DNA from 2 places in the Dermacoccus sp. PAMC28757 genome. Region 1 is predicted to be linked to the other one. Evidence: riboswitches for the same ligand, from Rfam matches in the RefSeq annotation. Region 1 holds a riboswitch; the other holds the start of a gene.

Region 1 (9,431 bases):
GATCCTCGGGCGACAGGTTCGCGCCGGGCTCGTCGCCGGTCCACGTGCCGTGCGCGACGTCCCAGAGCACGACGCGCGGTGGGAACTCGGGGCCCTGCACACAGAACGTGAGCAGCCGTCCGTCCGCGGTGAGGGACGGCGAGGTGACGACGACCTTCGGCAAGCGCGGCGCGGGGAGTTCGCGGGGTTCGCCGTAGCGCAGGTCGAGGATCTGGATGCGGCTGCGACCGTCGTGGTTCCACAGCAGCGTGGCGGTGGACCCGTCACGGCTGACGGAGAACTCGTCGAGATCGGCGTCGGCCCGCGCGGCGAGTTCACGGACGTCGGTGCCGTCGGGGCCGACGCGCACGTCGAGCAGGCGGAAGCGTTCGCCGTGGTGGTCGCTGCGCACGAGGGCTCGCATGACGCCGCTCTCGTGCCCTGCGTCGAGCACGACGCCGGCGTCGGTCGTCGACCCGGGGTCGGGCGGCAGAAGCGGCCACCAGGCGCCGCCGACGTCGACGCGCAGCAACTCGCGGTGGCCACGCGAACCGACGCGGAACAGCGCCACGCCGTCGCGGACGTGGACGAGTTCGCCGCCGACCCGCCGGTCGACGACGCGCACGTCCTGGGTGACGGCGGACAGGACGCGACCTTCGGCCAGACCCGAGTCGTCGATGGCGGTGAGGGCGAGTTCGACGCCGTCCCAGCAGACGATCTGCACGGTCGCGTCGGTGAACTCGAACGGGTTGACCGCGCTCTGGTCGTCCGGGTCGGTGGTGAACAGCCAGATCTCCTCGCGCTCACCACCGTCGGGGCCGACCTCGCAGGCGATCCAGTGACCGTCGTGGGAGTACGCGACGTTGCGCACCGGGCCCGGCGTCGGGATGGGCACGGTGCGTTCGGGGCCGGCACCGACGCCGTCGGGTGTGGCGAGCGGACGCTGCACGGCGTGCGGGTAGCCGTCCTCGTCGATGACGACGGCGGCGAGCAGCTTGCCGTCGGGGGACAGGCACGGGTGAAGTGAGTGGCGGACCGACGGCCGGGCGGGCGAGGTCTCGCTCGTTCGGGGGTTGAAGCTCACGACTTGATCCAGGTGTCCTTCCCGCCTCCACCCGCGGAGACGTTGACGATCATCGTGCCCACCGGAGCGACTCGCGTCATCGCGGTGGGCGCCGTCTGGGCGATCGTGCGCGAGGGGTCGTTCGGGTCGGGGCGTTGCATGACGAAGGCTCGAAGATCGACGTGACTGGGCTCGAATGCTCCGTCGGAGAGGGTCGGCAGTGTGGAGAGCGGGATGATGTCCTGCGCGACGAACCGCTCCGGCGTCTCTCGGATTTCGCTGCGTCGCTCCTCGAGTTCGTCCTCGGAGCACTCGGGACCGACGGTGATGCCGGTGCCGCCGTAACCGTCGATGGGCTTGACGACGAGCTCGTCGAGCCGGTCGAGGACCTCCTCGCGCTGCTTCTCGTCGGAGCACAGCAACGTCGGCACCTGGCCGATGAGGGGTTCCTCGCCGAGGTAGAAATCGATCATGTCGGGCACGAGTGCGTAGACGGCCTTGTCGTCGGCGAGACCGTTGCCGGGGGCGTTGATGATGGTGACGGCACCGGCAGCCATGACGTCGCGCAGTGTCTCGCCGAGCTTGCGCCCGTCGGCGCCCTCGGAGCCGAACAGTTCCTCCTCGCCCATCCGCGGGTTGAGGAGGTGGACGCGGTGGCGATCGTCACCGTCGAGGCGGTAGAGGATGCCGTCGTCGACGAGCAGTTTGCCGGCGGTGACGAGGGTCGCGCCGATTTCGCCACTGACGAGGTTCTGCTCGTACCACGTGGTGTCGGTTTCACCGGGGGAGACCATGCACAGGCCGAGTTCGTCGTCGGCGTCTGCGCCCTCGACGAGAGCTGCTGCCGCGAGGAAGGCTTCGCGCAGGATGGGGTAGGCCTCGCGGGGGTGACGCAGTTTGCCGGGCGTGGGCAGGATCTCGGCGAAATGGTCTTCGAGGATGCGCCGGTTGATGTGGCTCATGCCGAGCCCGCCGGGCATCCGCAGGTTGTCCTCCAGGACGATCCATTCGCCGGCGGAGGGGGAGACGAGGTCGAGCCCGCAGAGGCCGGCGCGGACGAACCCTTCGGGCACCTTGTGGCCGTCCTTGGAGTAGCCGGGCGCGCGGCGCAGGACTTCGCGGTCGATGCGGCCGGCTTTGAGGATTTCGCCGGGACCGTAGACGTCACGCAGGAACAGCTCGTGCGCGCGCACGCGCTGTTCGAGGCCTGCGCTGATCTCCGCCCAGCGTTCGGCGGTGATGATGCGGGGCGCGATGTCGATGGGGTAGGGGCGGTTGCCGTCCTTGGAGTTGATCGTGACGCCCAGTTCTTCGAGGTCATCGGCGGTTTCCCGGAGGCGCGCGGTGAGGCGTTCGGAGCCGAGGGCTTCGATGCGGCCGAGGACGGTGCAGTAGTCGGGTCGCATCTTGGCGTCGTCGGTGACGGATTCATCGTGCACACCCTCGGTGGCGGGGATGTAGTCGCGGTACGCGGAGAACGCGCCGGGAACGCCCTCGTGGGGGCCGCTGTTGGTGGGGTTTTCACCCGCGGACGTCGTCGTCATGCGATGACGCTACAGCGCGTCGCGGTGCGGCGGAAGGAACGCGAAAACTCCGGCGAGTTCAACCGGTCAACGCACCACCACCGATAGGGGATCGTGGGTGTCATGGCCGGGTTGTCGAACGAGCAGCAGGAGAACGTCTGGGCGTTGTGGGCGAAGGGTGAGTCGATCAGGCTCATCGCCCGCACGATCGGCGTCAGCCAAACCCCAGTCCGGACGCTGCTGCGCCGCCATGGCGGAGTGAAACCGCCGCCGCGCGCCCGGAACCGGCGGCACCTGTCGCTGAGTGAACGTGAAGAGATCTCCCGCGGCCTCGCCGCCGGCTTGTCGTGCCGTGTCATCGCCGCTCGGCTGGGACGGCATCACACGAGCATCAGCCGCGAAGTCGCCCGCCACGGCGGCCCCGGCACCTATCGCGCGGCCAGCGCTGACGCGGGCGCGTGGCGCAACGCGCGCCGCCCGAAACCCTCACGTCTTCACCGCGACCCGGCGCTGTCGAGCCTAGTCGCGGCGAAGCTGGAACGAGGGTGGTCACCCACCCAGATCGCCCACTGGCTACGGCGCGAACAGCAGGATTCGTTGTCGCACGAGTCGATCTACCACGCCCTGTACACCGGCCAGATCCGTGCGCCACGACAGGGAAGCCTCCTGCGATCAGGGCGATCCCTGCGCCATGCGCGCGTCGCGAAACCCCGACAACGCCGCGGCGTGTTGCGGAACATGACCTCCATCCACGATCGACCCGCCAGCGTCGAAGACCGGGCCGAAGTCGGCCATTGGGAAGGTGACCTCATCATGGGCCAGCGCCCATCAGCCGTGGCCACCCTCGTCGAACGCTCCACCCGCCTGGTGCGCGTCGTCGCCCTGCCAAACGGGTACAAGGCTGACGCCGTCAGGGACGCTCTCATCGAGAATCTCGCCGACATGCCGCCGCAGTTTCGTCGGTCGTTGACGTGGGATCGCGGCAGGGAAATGGCCTTCCACGACCAGGTGACGCACGCCCTGGGCATGCAAGTGTTCTTCTGTGACGCCCGTTCGCCATGGCAGCGCGGCACGAACGAAAACACGAACCGCCTGCTGCGTCAGTACCTCGCGAAGAACGCCGACCTACGCTCCTTCACCCAGACCGACCTCGACACCATCGCGACGCGCATCAACGAACGGCCCCGCAAGGTCCTCGGCTGGGCCTCATCCCACGACGCCTTCACCGATAGCCTGAACACCATCAATGGTGCGTTGACCGGTTGAACTCGCCCCCGTTATGACGCGTCGTAACACTTCACCCCAAAGGGGGAGAAAAGACCCGCGGCATAAGCGCCGGGTACGGCAACGGGGCCGCAACACTCCTTGAGTGCGCGACCCCGCTGGAAGCGGACTCCCCCGAGTGCTGTCGCACCGAGCGTGGCGGCCTCGCAGGCTCGGCCGCCACGCTCGGTGCGACAGCACGAAGGGAATCACTTCATGACGACGACAGGCGCCTGGCTCTTGCCCTTCTTGGCTTCCTTGGCCTCTTCCTCGGCGCGCTTGACGAGCGCCTGCGGCGGGTGGCCGGCGGACTTGGTGTAGTAGTCGGCTGCGCGACGCTCGGCGTACATCTTGGCGGCGGCGAGGGCGCCGGTGGAGATGGCGGCGTAGATGGCGGCTTCTAGGATGCCGGCGTTCGGGTCCTTGGCGCTGCGCGGGCTCTTGCCGGTGGCGGCCTTCCAGCCCTTGGTCGCGACGGTGGTGGCTGCCTTGCTGGCGACGATTCCGGCGCCGAGGCTGAGTACCTTCCAGACGAGGTTGCCCATGTTGTCTCCCCTTCCAAGGGTGGTCAATGTCTTGTGCCCATATTCGCAGGCGGTGTTGTGTGTTCGCCAGTCGTGCGGGCCGATTGGTCGACGTGTAATGTCGCCTGCGAACGACAGGGGAGCGCACGTTGCGCTGAGATCGTGCCGAGGTAGGGCACTAAACCCTCGAACCTGAACCGGTTAGCACCGGCGGAGGAAGTCGAGACTCACCCGTTCGTGCGCGGCTCGTGCCGCTTGCGGACGTGGTCCCTCACTCGAGGTGAGGAGGACGTCGTGATGAGCAAGTTCCACGTGACCGAGCGGACGGGTGGTTCCCACCCCGTGCCGACGACGGTCGTTGCGCTGGTGGCCGGTGTTGCGGTGTTGGCGACGTCGGCGTGCAGCGTCAGTGACACGAAGACGACGTCGTCGGCGTCAGCGTCGGATGCGAAGAGCAAGACGGTGACGCTCGTGACCCACGAGTCCTGGGCACCCGACAAAGCCGTCATGGACGAGTTCACGAAGCAGACCGGCTACACCGTGAAGGTGTCGAAGTCGGGCGATGCGGGCACCCTGGCCAACAAGTTGGTGCTCGCGAAGAACAACCCGACGGGCGACGTCGTCTTCGGCATCGACAACACGTTTGCTTCGAGGGTGACGAAGGAGGGCGTGCTCGAGCCGTACACGTCGAAGGCTGCTGCCGGGTCGACGTCGACGTACGACCTGCCGGACGGCCAGGGCAAGGGCGTGCTGTCGCCCATCGACACGGCGTCGGTGTGCGTCAACGTCGACGACGCGTGGTTCACGAAGAACAACAAGAAGAAGCCGGCGGGCCTCGACGACCTGACGAAGCCGGAGTACAAGAACCTCATGGTGGCGCCGGGTGCCTCGTCGAGTTCGCCCGGCATGGCGTTCTTCCTCGCGACGGTCGGCAAGTACGGCGAGAACGGCTGGAAGCCGTACTGGACGAAGCTCATGAGCAACGGCCTCAAGCTGACGTCGGGCTGGAGCGACGCCTGGAACGTCGACTACACGGCCGGTGAGGGCAAGGGCAGCCGCCCGATCGTCGTCAGCTACGACAGTTCCCCGGCGTTCACGGTGGACGGCGCGGGCAAGTCGACGACGTCGGCGCTCGGCAACACGTGCTTCCGCTCGAACGAGTACGCGGGCGTCATCAAGGGCGCGAAGAACCCCGAGGGCGCCAAGGCGTTCATCGACTTCATGAACGGCAAGAGCTTCCAGAAGTCGCTGCCGAACTCGATGTACGTCTTCCCGGTCGACTCCTCGGTCGAACTGCCGCCCGAGTGGGCGAAGACGGTGAAACCCGCCGAGAAGACGATCGACGTCTCGCCGGCGCAGATCGACGAGAAGCGTCAGACGTGGCTGACGCAGTGGAAGGACGTCACGTCGAAGTGAGCCGTGACGGCGTGGCTGCGCCGGCAGCACGAGCACGCGCGGGAGCCTCCTCGTTCCCTCGCGTGCTCGTGCTCGCGTTGCTCGCCGCGGTGCCGCTCGTCTTCCTCGGCATCTTCTTCGCGTGGCCGGTTCTCGCGATGGCGGTGCGCGGCGTCACGGGCGACGGTGGGGGCGTTGACCTCGCGGGTGCCTGGGACGTCGTCACCCGCCCGCGCACCCTGCGCGTGCTGTGGTTCACGCTGTGGATGGCGGCGCTCGCGACCTGCTGCTCGGTGGCGCTCGGGCTGCCCGTCGCGCACGTGCTCTACCGCCTGCGGGTGCCGTTGGCGGGGCTGTGGCGCGCCCTCGTCGTCCTGCCGTTCGTGTTGCCGACGGTCGTCGTCGGCGTGGCATTCCGCTCGCTGTTCGCCCCCGGCGGGCCGCTCGCGGCGCTGGGGTGGGACGGAACGTGGCAGCCGGTGCTGCTCGCGATGGTGTTCTTCAACATCTCCGTCGTCGTGCGCACGGTCGGGCCGATGTGGGCCTCCCTCGACCCGCGCACCGCGCAGGCGGCAGCCGGCCTCGGAGCATCGCCCGCCCAGGTCTTCCGGACGGTGACGTGGCCGGCGTTGCGTCCCGCCGTCGTCAGTGCCGCGACGGTCGTGTTCCTCTTCTGTTCGACGGCGTTCGGCATCGTGCTCATGCTCGGCGGGCTGCGTTACGCGACGCTCGAGACCGAGATCTACTCGCTCACGGTCGAGTTCCTCGACCTGCGCGCCGCCGCGGTGCTCTCGACCGTGCAGTTCGTCCTCGTCGCGCTGTTGCTGCTCGGCGCTGAGCGGGCCCGCTCGGGTCTGCGGCGCAGTGATTCCGTTGTGCGCCGCGGCGTCGCGGTGGCCGACGAGCCGCGCCGAGTCACCCGATCCGACGCCCCGGCGCTCGCTGCCACCCTCTTCGCGTTGGCTCTCGTCGTCACACCTCTCTTCACCCTCGTCCTGCGCTCGCTGCGTGACGGCGACGGCTGGTCCCTCGTGCACTACCGCGCGCTCGGCGGAGAACTGGCCGCCCTGGCCGCCCTCTCGGTTTCGTGGCGCATCGCCCTCGACGCGGCTCTGCTCGCGCTCGCGCTCGGCGTCATGGTGTCGGTCGTCGTCTCGTGGCGGGCTCGCACGCCGCGCGGCCGCCGCGTCATTGCGGGCCTCGACGCTGCGTTCATGCTGCCGCTCGGCGTCTCGGCCGTGACGGTCGGCTTCGGTTTCCTTCTCACCCTCGACCGTCCGCCGCTCGATCTGCGCAGCTCGCCGATCCTCATCCCGATCGCGCAGGCCACCGTCGCGCTGCCGCTCGTCGTGCGCACGCTCGTACCCGTGCTGCGCTCGCTCGACCCGAGGTCGCGTGAAGCCGCGGCCGCCCTCGGCGCGAGCCCGTTGCGCGCCTGGATGACGGCCGACCTGCCACACCTGTGGCGTCCCTTCGTCGCCGCGGCGGGGTTCGCCCTCGCCGTCTCGCTCGGCGAGTTCGGGGCGACGGCGTTTCTCGCCCAGCCCGAGTCGCCGACGCTACCGGTGCTCATCTATCAACTCCTCGGCCGCCCCGGCGCGGGCAACTTCGGCGCCGCGATGGCAGCTTCCGTGTTGCTCGCGACGGTGACGGCCCTCGTCATGGCTGCCGTGGAACGCATCGGCGGCAGCGCCGCGGGAAGGATGGACGGATGACGCAGCCCCAGGATCGGGAGGACGCCGGAGGCCTCGAGGTGACGGACGCCCGCGTCACCTTCGCCGGCAACGCCACACCGGCACTCGACGACGTCTCCCTCACGCTGCCGCGCGGGCGCGTGCTCGCCGTGCTCGGCCCGAGCGGGTGCGGCAAGTCGACGCTCCTGCGCGCCGTCGCCGGTCTGCAGGCGCTGGAGGCCGGACGCATCGCCTTCGACGGCACCGACGTGACGCGCGTGCCCACCCACAAACGCGACTTCGCGCTCATGTTCCAGGACGGGCAACTCTTCGGCCACCTCGACGTGGCAGGCAACGTCGCCTACGCGTTGGCGCGACGGGGCACACCCGCTGCCGACCGTGACGCCCGCGTGGCCGAACTGCTCGACCTCGTGGGGCTCTCGGGGCTCGAATCACGCCGTCCGGCAACGCTTTCGGGCGGCCAGCAGCAGCGGGTTGCGCTCGCGCGGGCGCTCGCCGCGCGCCCCCGGCTGCTCCTGCTCGACGAGCCGCTGTCGGCTCTCGACCGCTCGCTGCGCGAACGCCTGGCGGGCGATCTGCGCTCCGTTCTGCTCGCCGAGGGTGCGACGGCCCTCTTCGTCACACACGATCACGACGAAGCGCTCACGGTCGCGGACGACATGGCGATCATGCGCGACGGTCGCATCGTTCAGCACGGCTCGACGCGCAAGGTCTGGGCTCACCCGGTGGACGAGGAGACCGCTGACTTCCTCGGGTTCACCACGCACCTCACCCCGGACGAAGCACAGCGACTCGGCCTCGAACGCGCTGCCTGGGCGCTGCGGCGCGGTGGCCTGCGGGTCGTCGGGGTCGATGTTCCCGGTGCTCTGGCCGGAAGGGTCGTGCGCGTGTCGGCGTCGGGCGAGGCGACGCACGTCAGCGTCACCCTCGACGCGCTGCCGGGACGCGAACTGGAGGCGATCGCCTATCCGAGCGATGACGCGCCGACTGCCGCGACGCTCGACGAGGGCGCGCGTGTCGGAGTCCGCGTCAGTTCCTCGGGGGCGGTGCGCTTCGGCTGAGCGCGCACGAGCGGCGAACCTTCGGGCGCCGTCCACGCGCCGCGGGCGACGAGCACCTCACGCAGCAGGTCCGGTCGGTCGGTGATGACGGAGTCGACGCCCGCGTCGAGGTAGCGGGTCATCTGGGCGCTGTCGTTGACGGTCCACGTCACGAGGCGAAGCCCGGCGTCGTGCGTCATGTCGACCAGGCGTGCGGCGGCTCGCGCATCCGCCATCCACGGGATGCCGCCCAGCCGGGTGGCGATGTGGGCGGCGAACGCGCCGTGAAGCACGCGCCGCGGGGCTCGGGTGCCCGTCTTCGCTGCACCCATGAGCGTCAACAGGCCGCGCCAGCCGAGCGAACGCGCGCAGCCGGTCGTCTCGGCGACATCGCGCAGCCAGGTGTCTCGGCCGTCGGCGACGCAGACGCGCTCGGCACTGCGCGTGCGGCGCACGGCGTCGACGAGTGGGGCCGCCGCGCGCACCGTCTTGAGATCGATGAGGAAACTCGCATCGGGAGAGGCGTCGAGCAGGGTGTCGAGGCGCAGGATCGGCTCACCGCCAACCCGGACGGCGCGCAGTTCCTCCCACGTGAGATCTCGCACACGCGCGTCGATCCCGGCCGTTCGCGCGAGCGTCGCGTCGTGAAAGGCGAGCGCAACACCGTCCTTCGTCACCTGGACATCGGTCTCGAGCAGGCGCAGGCCGAGGGCGTGCGACATCTCGAACGCGGCGAGGGTGTTCTCGGGCGCGAGGCCGGCGCCGCCCCGGTGGGCGACCGCGATGTCGGTGAGGCTCACGTGCTCACCGTCGCCGACGCCGTCAGCGACACGCCAGGGGCTTCACCGAGAGTTTCCCGGACGTTGCGCGACCCTTCCGCGCGGTGCAACGTGCCCTCCGACCGCAGGGGCCGGAGGGCACGTGGGGAGAGCGACGGATCAGCTGCGCTC
Region 2 (9,431 bases), 1.0 Mb from region 1:
CTCGGCCTTGAGGGTCGGCGAGTACGAGACGAGCATCTTGCGGCCCATGTAGAAGATGTCGGCGCTGCCGTCCCCGTGGGCGGCGATGACCGTCGCGTAGTTGTTCGGCGGCTGCGCGAGCCGGTCGATCTCGCTCTTCATCGAGGAGATCTGCTCGCGGGCGTCCTTGAGCGTGCGCACGAGGCGCTCGTTCTGCGCAGAGATGGTCGACAGGTTGGAGCGCAACTGACGCACGTCGGCGTCGGTGGGCTTTGACGTGTCGCTCGGGTCGAACTGCGGGACGCTCATCGCCGCTCGTCCTCCTTCGAAGCCGGGGTGGCGCGTCGAGCGCGCCTTTTCGCCCACCCTATCGAGCAGGGCTCGCCGGGTAGAGCGAACCCCGGCGCCGACGTGCGGCATCCGGGGGTTTCGCTGAGGTCAGCCGACGAACCTCGGCGGGGACGCGTCAGTCCTGGTCGGTGACGACGCCGTCCGTCGCGTCGGCCTCGTCACGCGGCTCGTCGTCGATGGACGCGCCCGACTCGGCTGCGAGCGCCTGCGCGGTCGGGGTGTTCTCGAAGGAGCGCACGAGCTTGCGCATCTTCTTGTCGGAGACGGGGCGCTCGCCGACGGCGTCCGGGGTCCACGCGTCGTCCGGCGTCTGCGGCGGGTTGCCGTTGTCCGTGGCGCCGCCTCCGGCAGGGTCCTCGCCGTAGGCGCCCTTGGCCGGGCGACGCTTGCGCAGCGGGGCCTCGACGCCGACCGCGAGACGGCGCGTGGAGATGAGGAAGCCGGTGTGGGCGTGCATACGGTGTTCGGGGCGCACCGCGAGACCTTCGAGGTGCCAGCCGCGCACGAGGCTCTCCCATGCCTGCGGTTCGGTGAAGCCACCGTGCTCGCGGGTGGCCTCCGCGACGCGCGACAACTGGGTCGCCGTGGCGACGTAACAGATGAGGACGCCGCCGGGGGCGAGCGCGTCGTAGGCGACCTCGAGGCACTCCCACGGCGCGAGCATGTCGAGCACGACGCGGTCGATCGTGCCGGCCTCCACGGTCTGCGGGAGCATGTCGACGAGGTCGCCGATCGTGATGCTCCACGCCGGGTGGTCGGTGCCGAAGAACTCGCGCGCGTTGCCGGCGGCGATGGCGGCGAAGTCCTCACGACGCTCGAACGAGTAGACACGGCCGTGCTCGCCGACCGAACGCAGCAGCGACATCGACAGGGCGCCCGAACCGACACCGGCCTCGACGACGCGAGCGCCGGGGAAGACATCGGCCATGGTGACGATCTGGCCGGCGTCCTTGGGGTAGACGACGGCGGCGCCGCGCGGCATCGACATGACGTAGTCGGACAGCAGAGGACGCAGGGCGAGGTACTCGACGCCGGCGGTGTTCGTGATGGTGACGCCGTCGGGCGAGCCGATGAGGTCGTCGTGGCGCACGAAGCCGCGGTGGGTGTGGAACTGCTTGCCCGGCGTCAGCGTGATCGTGTGCATGCGGCCCTTGGGGTCGGTGAGCTGGATGCGCTCACCCTCGCGGAAGGGGCCGCGGCGGTACTCGGCTCCCGTGGGTGCGGCGGGAAGGTCGGACGGGCGATCGGCGTCGGTCATGCCGAGAAGTTTAGGTGGTACGCAGGTCGCGGCCTTGCGCTCCCGCGTGCGCCTGCAGGGCGCGCTCGAGATCGCTGAGCAGGACGACGCCGATGACCTGCTCGCCGTGCGGCGGCGCGGCGGCCGGCGCGGGCTGCGTGACGACGACGAGCTGCGGCGTCGTGTCGCCCTCGAAACCCGGCAGGACGGCGGTGATGTCAGCCTGGGTGTCGGCGACGATGGCGGTGGCGCCGGAAACGATGGCTTCGGCGATCGCACTGGCCGGCACCCGGTCACGCTGTTCCAGCGGAACCCGCACGTGAGCGCCGGGCGGGACGACGGCGACGGGTTCGTTGGACGCTCCGAGCAGGACGACGGGGTCCGGCCCCTCGGGGAGCGCCGAGACGGGCGTGTCGGCGGCGGCTGACACTGCGGGGCGCATCACCTGGGCCACTCGGATGCCGGAGAGGAATTCCCGGTTCGTGCCCACGGTGACGGCGGTGCTGGCACCTCGCCACAGGAACATGGCGATGAGCGCGAACCACATGAGGTTCCACGTCGAGCCCTCGCCGCGAAGCACCGGCACGAGGGCCCAGAGCACGACGGCGACAGCGACGATTCGGCCGCACCAGCCCGCGGCCTTCATGCCCTTGGCCCGGCTACCGGTGACCTTCCACACGAGGGCGTCGACGATGAACCCGCCGTCGAGAGGCAGCCCGGGCAGGAGGTTGAACAACCCGACGAAGCCGTTGCTGAAGGTGAAGGCGAGCAGCAGCAGATGGCCCGCGCCGTCACCGCTCGACTGGGTGAGGGCGAACCATCCGGCGCCGGCGAGGACGAGGTTCGTCAGGGGCCCGACGACGGCGACGAGCGCCGAGTGCCCGGGTGTCGCGTCGGGTGAGTCGTAGGCCGTGTGGCCGCCCCACAGGTCGGCGACGATGCGGTTGACGCGGTAACCACAGGCCTGGCCGACGACGGCGTGAGCAGCCTCGTGCGCGAGCACGCTGACGAGCAGGAGCACGGCGTACGCGGCCGCGAGCAGGTAGGCGCCGGCTCCCCATTCGGGGTGCAGTCGGGCGACCTGCGGGCCGAAGAGCGCGACGATGACGAGGGCGATGATCGGCCAGGATCGGCCGATGTAGACGGGCACGCCGCGCAGCGTGGCGATCTTGAGACCCGGGGACGTCGACGGCATGAGGAAAGCCTAAGCGGCGTGGCTCGGCGTCGCTCGGGCGGTGCGAGTTACGCGCGATAGGCTCGCTGAATGGTCGCCGCGCTGTCCCCCTCACGAGCGTCCGATTTCATGCAGTGCCCGCTGCTCTACCGCTTCCGCGTCATCGACAAGCTACCCGAGCCGCCGAGCCCGGCCGCGGCGCGCGGCACGCTCGTCCATTCGGTGCTCGAGCGCATCTTCGACGTCGAGGCGCCGCAGCGAACACTCGAGCACGCGCTCTCCCTCGTCCCGCACGCGTGGGAGGACATACTCGCCGACGAACCCGAACTCGCCGAACTCGCGGGCGGCACGCCCCACGACCTCGCGACGTGGTTGCGCGACGCCGAGAAGCTCGTCGAGAAGTGGTTCGACCTGGAGAACCCGCAGCACCTCGAACCCGCCGAACGCGAGCTCTACGTCGAAGCCGACCTCGACGGCCTCACCCTGCGTGGGTACATCGACCGGCTCGACGTAGCACCCGGCGGGCAAATCCGCGTCGTCGACTACAAGACGGGGCGCTCACCGTCGGAGCTCTTCGAGGGCAAGGCCCTGTTCCAGATGAAGTTCTACGCGCTCGTCATCTGGCGAACTCGAGGCGTCATGCCGCTCATGCTCCAGCTCGTCTACCTCGGCAACAGCCAATTCGTGCGCTACCAGCCCGACGAGGACGACCTGCGGGCTCTCGAGCGCAAAATCACGGCTCTGTGGCGAGCCATCGAGCGCGCCGCGCAGACGGGTGACTGGCGTCCACGCAAGTCGTTCCTCTGCGGCTGGTGCGACCACAAGGCGCTGTGTCCCGCCTGGGGCGGCACTCCCCCGCCGCTGCCCGACAATGCCGGCGTGCTCGCCCTCGACCCGCACGCGAGCGCCGACCTGGGGGATGTCGACGGTGACTGAACCTGATCAGGTTCAAGGTGCGGACTGGGAGGCCTGGCGCACCGTCGGTTGCGATGTCGAAGCACTCCATCACGTCCTCACCCAAGCCGACGTGGACGTCAACCTCAACGAGGTGTTGCGCGCGGCGCTCGCGGCCGATGGCTACGACGACGCGCTCGGATGGCGCCACCGCGCCCTCGTCGAGGTGGCGGCAGCCCACGGCGTCCCGGGGGAGATCGTTTCCGGTCTCGACGTGGACACGCTGACGCACAACGGCGGCGCGGTCTGGCTCGTCTCCGTCACGGCACCCGAGCAGTTCGCGTGTACCCACCTCGTGGCGCCCGATTCGCGCGACGGCCGGCTCGACGTGTTCTGGCCGCAGGTCCACCCCCAGTTCGGTGGTCGCTTCCTCGCTGACCCCCGGTGGTTCGGGCCGAAGATGACCGGGCGCGGCACGCAGTTCGAGGTCAGTGCTTGAGCCGCGCGACTCCTTCGCCGTGCTCGTGATCCCCTTCACAAAACCTCGTGGAATACCCGGCCGAGGGTTACGGTTCAACAGATAGTTTCAATTTCAACTACTTCCGCGAGGGGTCATGCAGTTCGGAATCTTCACGGTCGGTGACGTCACGACGGACCCGACGACGGGTCGCACGGTCAGCGAGCACCGGCGCATCAAGAACACCGTCGAGATGGCCAAGGTCGCGGACGAGGTCGGTCTCGACGTCTTCGCCACCGGTCAGCACCACAACCCGCCCTTCGTGGCCCCCGCCAGCCCGCCCGTCCTCATGGGCAACCTCGCCGCGGTGACGAAGAACATCATCCTGTCGACCGCGACGACGCTCATCACGACGACGGACCCGGTGCACATCGCCGAGGACTACGCCTACGCGCAGCACCTCGCCGACGGGCGCGTCGACCTCATGCTCGGACGCGGCAACACCGGACCGGTCTACCCCTGGTTCGGCAAGGACATCCGTGAGGGCATCCCGCTGGCCATCGAGAACTACGCCCTGCTGCGCAAGCTGTGGAGCGAGGAGAACGTGACGTGGGAGGGCAAGTTCCGCACGCCGCTGCAGGGCTTCACCTCGACCCCGCGTCCGATGGACGGCGTCGCGCCGTTCGTCTGGCACGGTTCGATCCGCAGCCCCGAGATCGCCGAGCAGGCCGCCTACTACGGTGACGGCTTCTTCCACAACCACATCTTCTGGCCGCCGGAGCATGCGGCTCAGATGGTGCGCTTCTACCGTGAGCGCTTCGAGCACTACGGTCACGGTCGCGCGGAGGATGCCATCGTCGGTCTGGGTGGTCAGGTGTTCATGGCTGACTCGAAGTCGAAGGCGATGGAGACCTACCGTCCGTACTTCAACAACGCCCCGGTCTACGGCGGTGCCGCCTCCCTCGAGGACTTCACGACGCAGACGCCGCTGACGGTGGGTACGCCCGACGAGGTCATCGAGCGCACGCTCGGCTTCCGCGAGTACGTCGGCGACTACCAGCGCCAGCTGTTCCTCGTCGACCACGGCGGCATCCCCCACCAGGAGGTGCTCAACCAGATCGAGCTGCTCGGCACGAAGGTCGTCCCGGTGCTGCGCGAGGAGTTCGCCAAGCGCCGCGCCGCCGGTGTGCCGGACGCCCCGACGCATGCCAGCCTGCTGGCTGCGCGCGCTGCCCAGGCGACCGACACGCCCTCGGCTGACGCCGGTCAGATGGGCAGCGTCGAGACAGGTGCGCCGCGCGCTCCGAAGGTCGACGACGTGACGGGAACGCGCGCCGAAGACCGTTGAGCATCAGCCCGGTTCGCCGACAACTCGGCTAACCGGGCCCGGCGGGCGACGCCGGCGGCGACGTTCGGCCCAGACTCAGAGCAACGAGACGAAGGAGAACACGATGACGAACTGGACGGCACGCCTCGCCGTGATCAGCGGCGGGCTGAGTGAGGAATCGTCGACGCATCGTCTCGCCCAGCTGCTGTGCGACGCGGTTGTCGAGAGTGCGCGGGAGCAGGGCGGCGAGGTCGTCGTTCAGCGGATCGACCTGCGGGCGCTGGCGCACGACATCACGACGGCGTCGTTGACCCGGTTCGCTCCCCCGGCGCTCGCGGACGCGTACGAGGTGCTGGGCGCGGCCGACGCCGTGGTCGCGGTGACGCCGACGTACAAGGCGAGCTTCACGGGCTTGTTCAAGTCGTTCTGGGACGCCACTGCAGACGGCGTGCTGAGCGGCGTGCCCGTCATCGTCGGCGCGACGGGCGGTTCCACCCGACACTCGCTTGTGACGGACACGGCCCTGCGACCGCTGTTCGCGTACATGAAGGCGCTCGTCATGCCGACGGCCGTCTACGCCTCGCCCGACGAGTGGGCCGGGCGAGGCCTGGAAGCGCGTGCGAGCGAGGCTGCCGATGAGTTGACGCAGCAGCTAGAGCGCGGGCTCGGCGGAGCGGACGTGGCGGTGAACGGCAGTTCTGAGGCGCGCTCGTCCAAGGTTGAAGAAGCGCCGAGAACATCGTCGAAATCGTTTCGTACGCTTGCCGATACGCGCAATCGGGCGCGCGATCCGTTCGTCGCGGTGCCGACGATGGAAGAGATGTTGCGCGGCTGAGCACGACCCGTGACCGGAAGGGGTCCGTCAGGTTCGTCATGAACCTGACGGACCCCTTCGTCACGTTCGTCTGCCGGGATGTGCCATAGTCGGAAGCGTCCTTCGTGGGAGTCCTGAGAACAGGGCTGAGAGGGAGCTGATACTGCTCCGACCGCTACCCGACCTGACCCGGATCATGCCGGCGCAGGCAGCCAAGGAGACCTCGTGGTCGCTCATCCTCCGTTCGGTGCCGACGTTCGTCGACATCTGTTGCGTGGGGTCTTGCAGTGCCTTCGCCCGATCCGAAGGAGGCACCATCATGACGACGTTCAACTCCCGCGAGCTCGCGGCCACCACCGACCGAGCAGCCACGTCGCCGACGTCGGCCCCCGTTCAGACGCGCGCGACCACCCCCGCTGACGGATCGGACGCTCGCCGGAAGCAGTACCGCGACGCGGACGGCCTGCGCGTGCCCTACACCGAGGTCATCCTCGACAACTCCCCCGGCACCGGCGCGGCCAACGCTCCCGTCGAGCTGTACGACACCTCCGGCCCGGGCAGTGACCCCGAGGTCGGGCTGCCGCCGCTGCGCGCCGAGTGGATCGCCGAGCGCGACGACGTCGAGACCTACGCCGGTCGGGAACGCACCCTGCTCGACGACGGCCGCTCGGCCGTCCGACGCGGTGAGGCGAGCCGCGAGTGGCGCGGCGAACGTCGCGCACCGCTGCGCTCCAAGGGCGGTGCCGTCGTCACCCAGATGCACTACGCCCGCAAGGGATTGATCACCCCCGAGATGCGATTCGTCGCGGCGCGCGAGAACTGCGCCGTCGAACTGGTGCGCAACGAGGTCGCCGCCGGGCGCGCGATCATCCCGGCCAACGTCAATCACCCGGAGAGCGAGCCGATGATCATCGGGCGCCGCTTCCTCGTCAAGGTAAACGCGAACATAGGCAACTCGGCCGTGACGTCGTCGATCGCCGAGGAGGTCGACAAGCTGACGTGGGCGACGACGTGGGGCGCCGACACCGTCATGGACCTGTCGACCGGTGACGACATCCACACGACGCGCGAGTGGATCATCCGCAACTCCCCCGTCCCGATCGGCACTGTGCCGATCTACCAGGCCCTCGAGAAGGTCAACGGTGAGGCCGACAAGCTGACGTGGGAGATCTTTCGCGACACCGTCATCGAGCAGTGCGAGCAGGGCGTCGACTACATGACGATCCACGCCGGCGTGCTGCTGCGCTACGTGCCGATGACGGCCGAGCGCATCACGGGCATCGTCAGCCGCGGCGGCTCGATCATGGCCGGCTGGTGTCTCGCGCACCACGAGGAGAACTTCCTCTACACCCACTTCGACGAGCTGTGCGAGATCTTCGCCCGCTACGACGTCGCCTTCTCCCTCGGTGACGGCCTGCGCCCTGGCTGCACTGCCGACGCCAACGACGAGGCGCAGCTTTCCGAGCTGCGCACCCTCGCCGAGCTGACGAAGCGGGCATGGCAGTTCGACGTCCAGGTCATGGTGGAGGGCCCCGGGCACGTGCCGCTCGACCTCGTCGAGGAGAACGTGCGCCTGCAGCAGGAGTGGTGTGACGGCGCGCCGTTCTACACGCTCGGCCCGCTCGTCACCGACGTCGCACCCGGCTACGACCACATCACTTCCGCCATCGGCGCGACGACGATCGCGATGGGTGGCACCGCGATGCTGTGCTACGTCACGCCGAAGGAGCACCTCGGGCTGCCGAACCGTGATGACGTCAAGACCGGCGTCATCACGTACAAGCTCGCGGCGCACGCCGCCGACGTCGCGAAGCGCCACCCCGGCGCGCGAGCGTGGGATGACGCGTTGAGCAAGGCGCGCTTCGAGTTCCGTTGGAACGACCAGTTCAACCTGTCGCTCGACCCCGACACCGCCCGCGAGTTCCACGACGAATCGCTGCCCGCCGAGGCGGCGAAGACGGCACACTTCTGCTCGATGTGCGGGCCGAAGTTCTGCTCGATGCGCATCAGCCAGGACGTGCGCCACCGCTTCGGTGACGCCGGCGCCCAGCAGCGCGTCGTCAGCGAGAGCGAGGCCCGTGAGGGCATGCAGCAGATGTCGAAGACGTTCGTCGAGCTCGGACGCAGCGTCTACGTCGAACCCGACACCGCCCACGCCTTGGCAACCCCCACGCCCCAGGACTGACGGGTTCGCAACGGTGAGGGGTGGAGCGACGCGACTCCGCCCCTCACCGACTCTTGTCTCCGTCCGTGTCCACCCCATCTGCGATCTACGTCCACATGCGCGAACGGCGTACCCATCTGCGATTTTCGGTCACATTCGCCTGTGCCACGGCCTGCCGGGCCGGCTCGAGCGTCAGCGCGTCGCCCGAGCCCGCTCTGCCAGACGCGGCAGGTCGTCGAGGCTGACGGCGGCGAGGTCGGGGACGACCACGAGGCCGTCGAGCTGCGGAATCTCGACGAGATGCGGCACGGCGAGCGTGGGGACGCCGGCCGCGACGGCCGAGCGCACGCCCGTCGCCGAGTCCTCGATCGCGACGCACTGCTCGGGCGCGAGCGCGAGGTTGTGTGCGGCCCGCAGGTACGGCTCTGGGTGCGGCTTGCCGTGTTCGACCATGTCGCCGGTGACGACGACTTCGAACGTCCCCGCAGGCAGGGAATCGACGAGAACCCGGGCGAACGACTCGTACGACATCGTGACGAGGGCGCACGGTAGACCCGCGTCGCGCGCCGCGAGCAGGAGCTCGCGAGCCCCCGGTCGCCACGGCACGTGCTCACGCAGCTTGACGACGACACGTTCGAGCAGGGCGTCGACTATCTCCTCCGGCGTGAGGGGAATGCCGGTCTGTTCCTTGATGATGCGCCCCGAGACGATGAGCGCGTTGCCGACCAGTTGGAACGCCTGGGCGTCGCTCCACGTGCCGCCGTGCGACTCGATGAGGTCGTTCTCGGCCTCCATCCAGTACGGCTCGGTGTCGATGAGTGTTCCGTCCATGTCCCACAGCACGCCGTGAGGCCTCGTCGGGGCGTGCGTGACACGCTGCTCGAGGCGCGTGAGGTGGGGCGTCGGGTTCACGGTCAGTCTTCCGGGTCGTAGCTGAGGTTGGGGGCGAGATGACGCTCCGCGTCCTTCACCGACCAGCCCTTTCGCCCAGCGTAGTCCTCCACCTGATCGCGCCCGATCCGTCCGACGACGAA

The links. Region 1 has a riboswitch for thiamine pyrophosphate ahead of H7F30_RS00765 (thiamine ABC transporter substrate binding subunit). Riboswitches for the same ligand answer to the same signal wherever they lie in the genome.
Region 2: it holds a riboswitch for thiamine pyrophosphate, as region 1 does, so the genes downstream of both, thiC (phosphomethylpyrimidine synthase ThiC) here and H7F30_RS00765 (thiamine ABC transporter substrate binding subunit) in region 1, are expected to answer to the same signal.

Annotation. Positions count from the first base shown of each region.
Region 1 is NZ_CP060292.1:166,292-175,722, reverse strand. It holds gene H7F30_RS00785 (alpha/beta fold hydrolase) at 1-1,063, opposite strand, end outside; gene H7F30_RS00780 (circularly permuted type 2 ATP-grasp protein) at 1,060-2,586, opposite strand; gene H7F30_RS00775 (IS30 family transposase) at 2,689-3,831, shown strand; gene H7F30_RS00770 (DUF4235 domain-containing protein) at 4,038-4,373, opposite strand; TPP riboswitch at 4,479-4,588, shown strand; gene H7F30_RS00765 (thiamine ABC transporter substrate binding subunit) at 4,650-5,768, shown strand; gene H7F30_RS00760 (ABC transporter permease) at 5,732-7,462, shown strand; gene H7F30_RS00755 (ABC transporter ATP-binding protein) at 7,459-8,502, shown strand; gene H7F30_RS00750 (glycerophosphodiester phosphodiesterase family protein) at 8,406-9,281, opposite strand; gene H7F30_RS00745 (aldehyde dehydrogenase family protein) at 9,420-9,431, opposite strand, start outside.
Region 2 is NZ_CP060292.1:2,265,892-2,275,322, reverse strand. It holds gene arc (proteasome ATPase) at 1-288, opposite strand, end outside; gene H7F30_RS10820 (tRNA (adenine-N1)-methyltransferase) at 446-1,588, opposite strand; gene H7F30_RS10815 (site-2 protease family protein) at 1,599-2,762, opposite strand; gene H7F30_RS10810 (PD-(D/E)XK nuclease family protein) at 2,832-3,677, shown strand; gene H7F30_RS10805 (hypothetical protein) at 3,670-4,134, shown strand; gene H7F30_RS10800 (CE1758 family FMN-dependent luciferase-like monooxygenase) at 4,250-5,440, shown strand; gene H7F30_RS10795 (CE1759 family FMN reductase) at 5,544-6,254, shown strand; TPP riboswitch at 6,349-6,463, shown strand; gene thiC (phosphomethylpyrimidine synthase ThiC) at 6,553-8,418, shown strand; gene H7F30_RS10785 (HAD family phosphatase) at 8,590-9,309, opposite strand; gene metH (methionine synthase) at 9,312-9,431, opposite strand, start outside.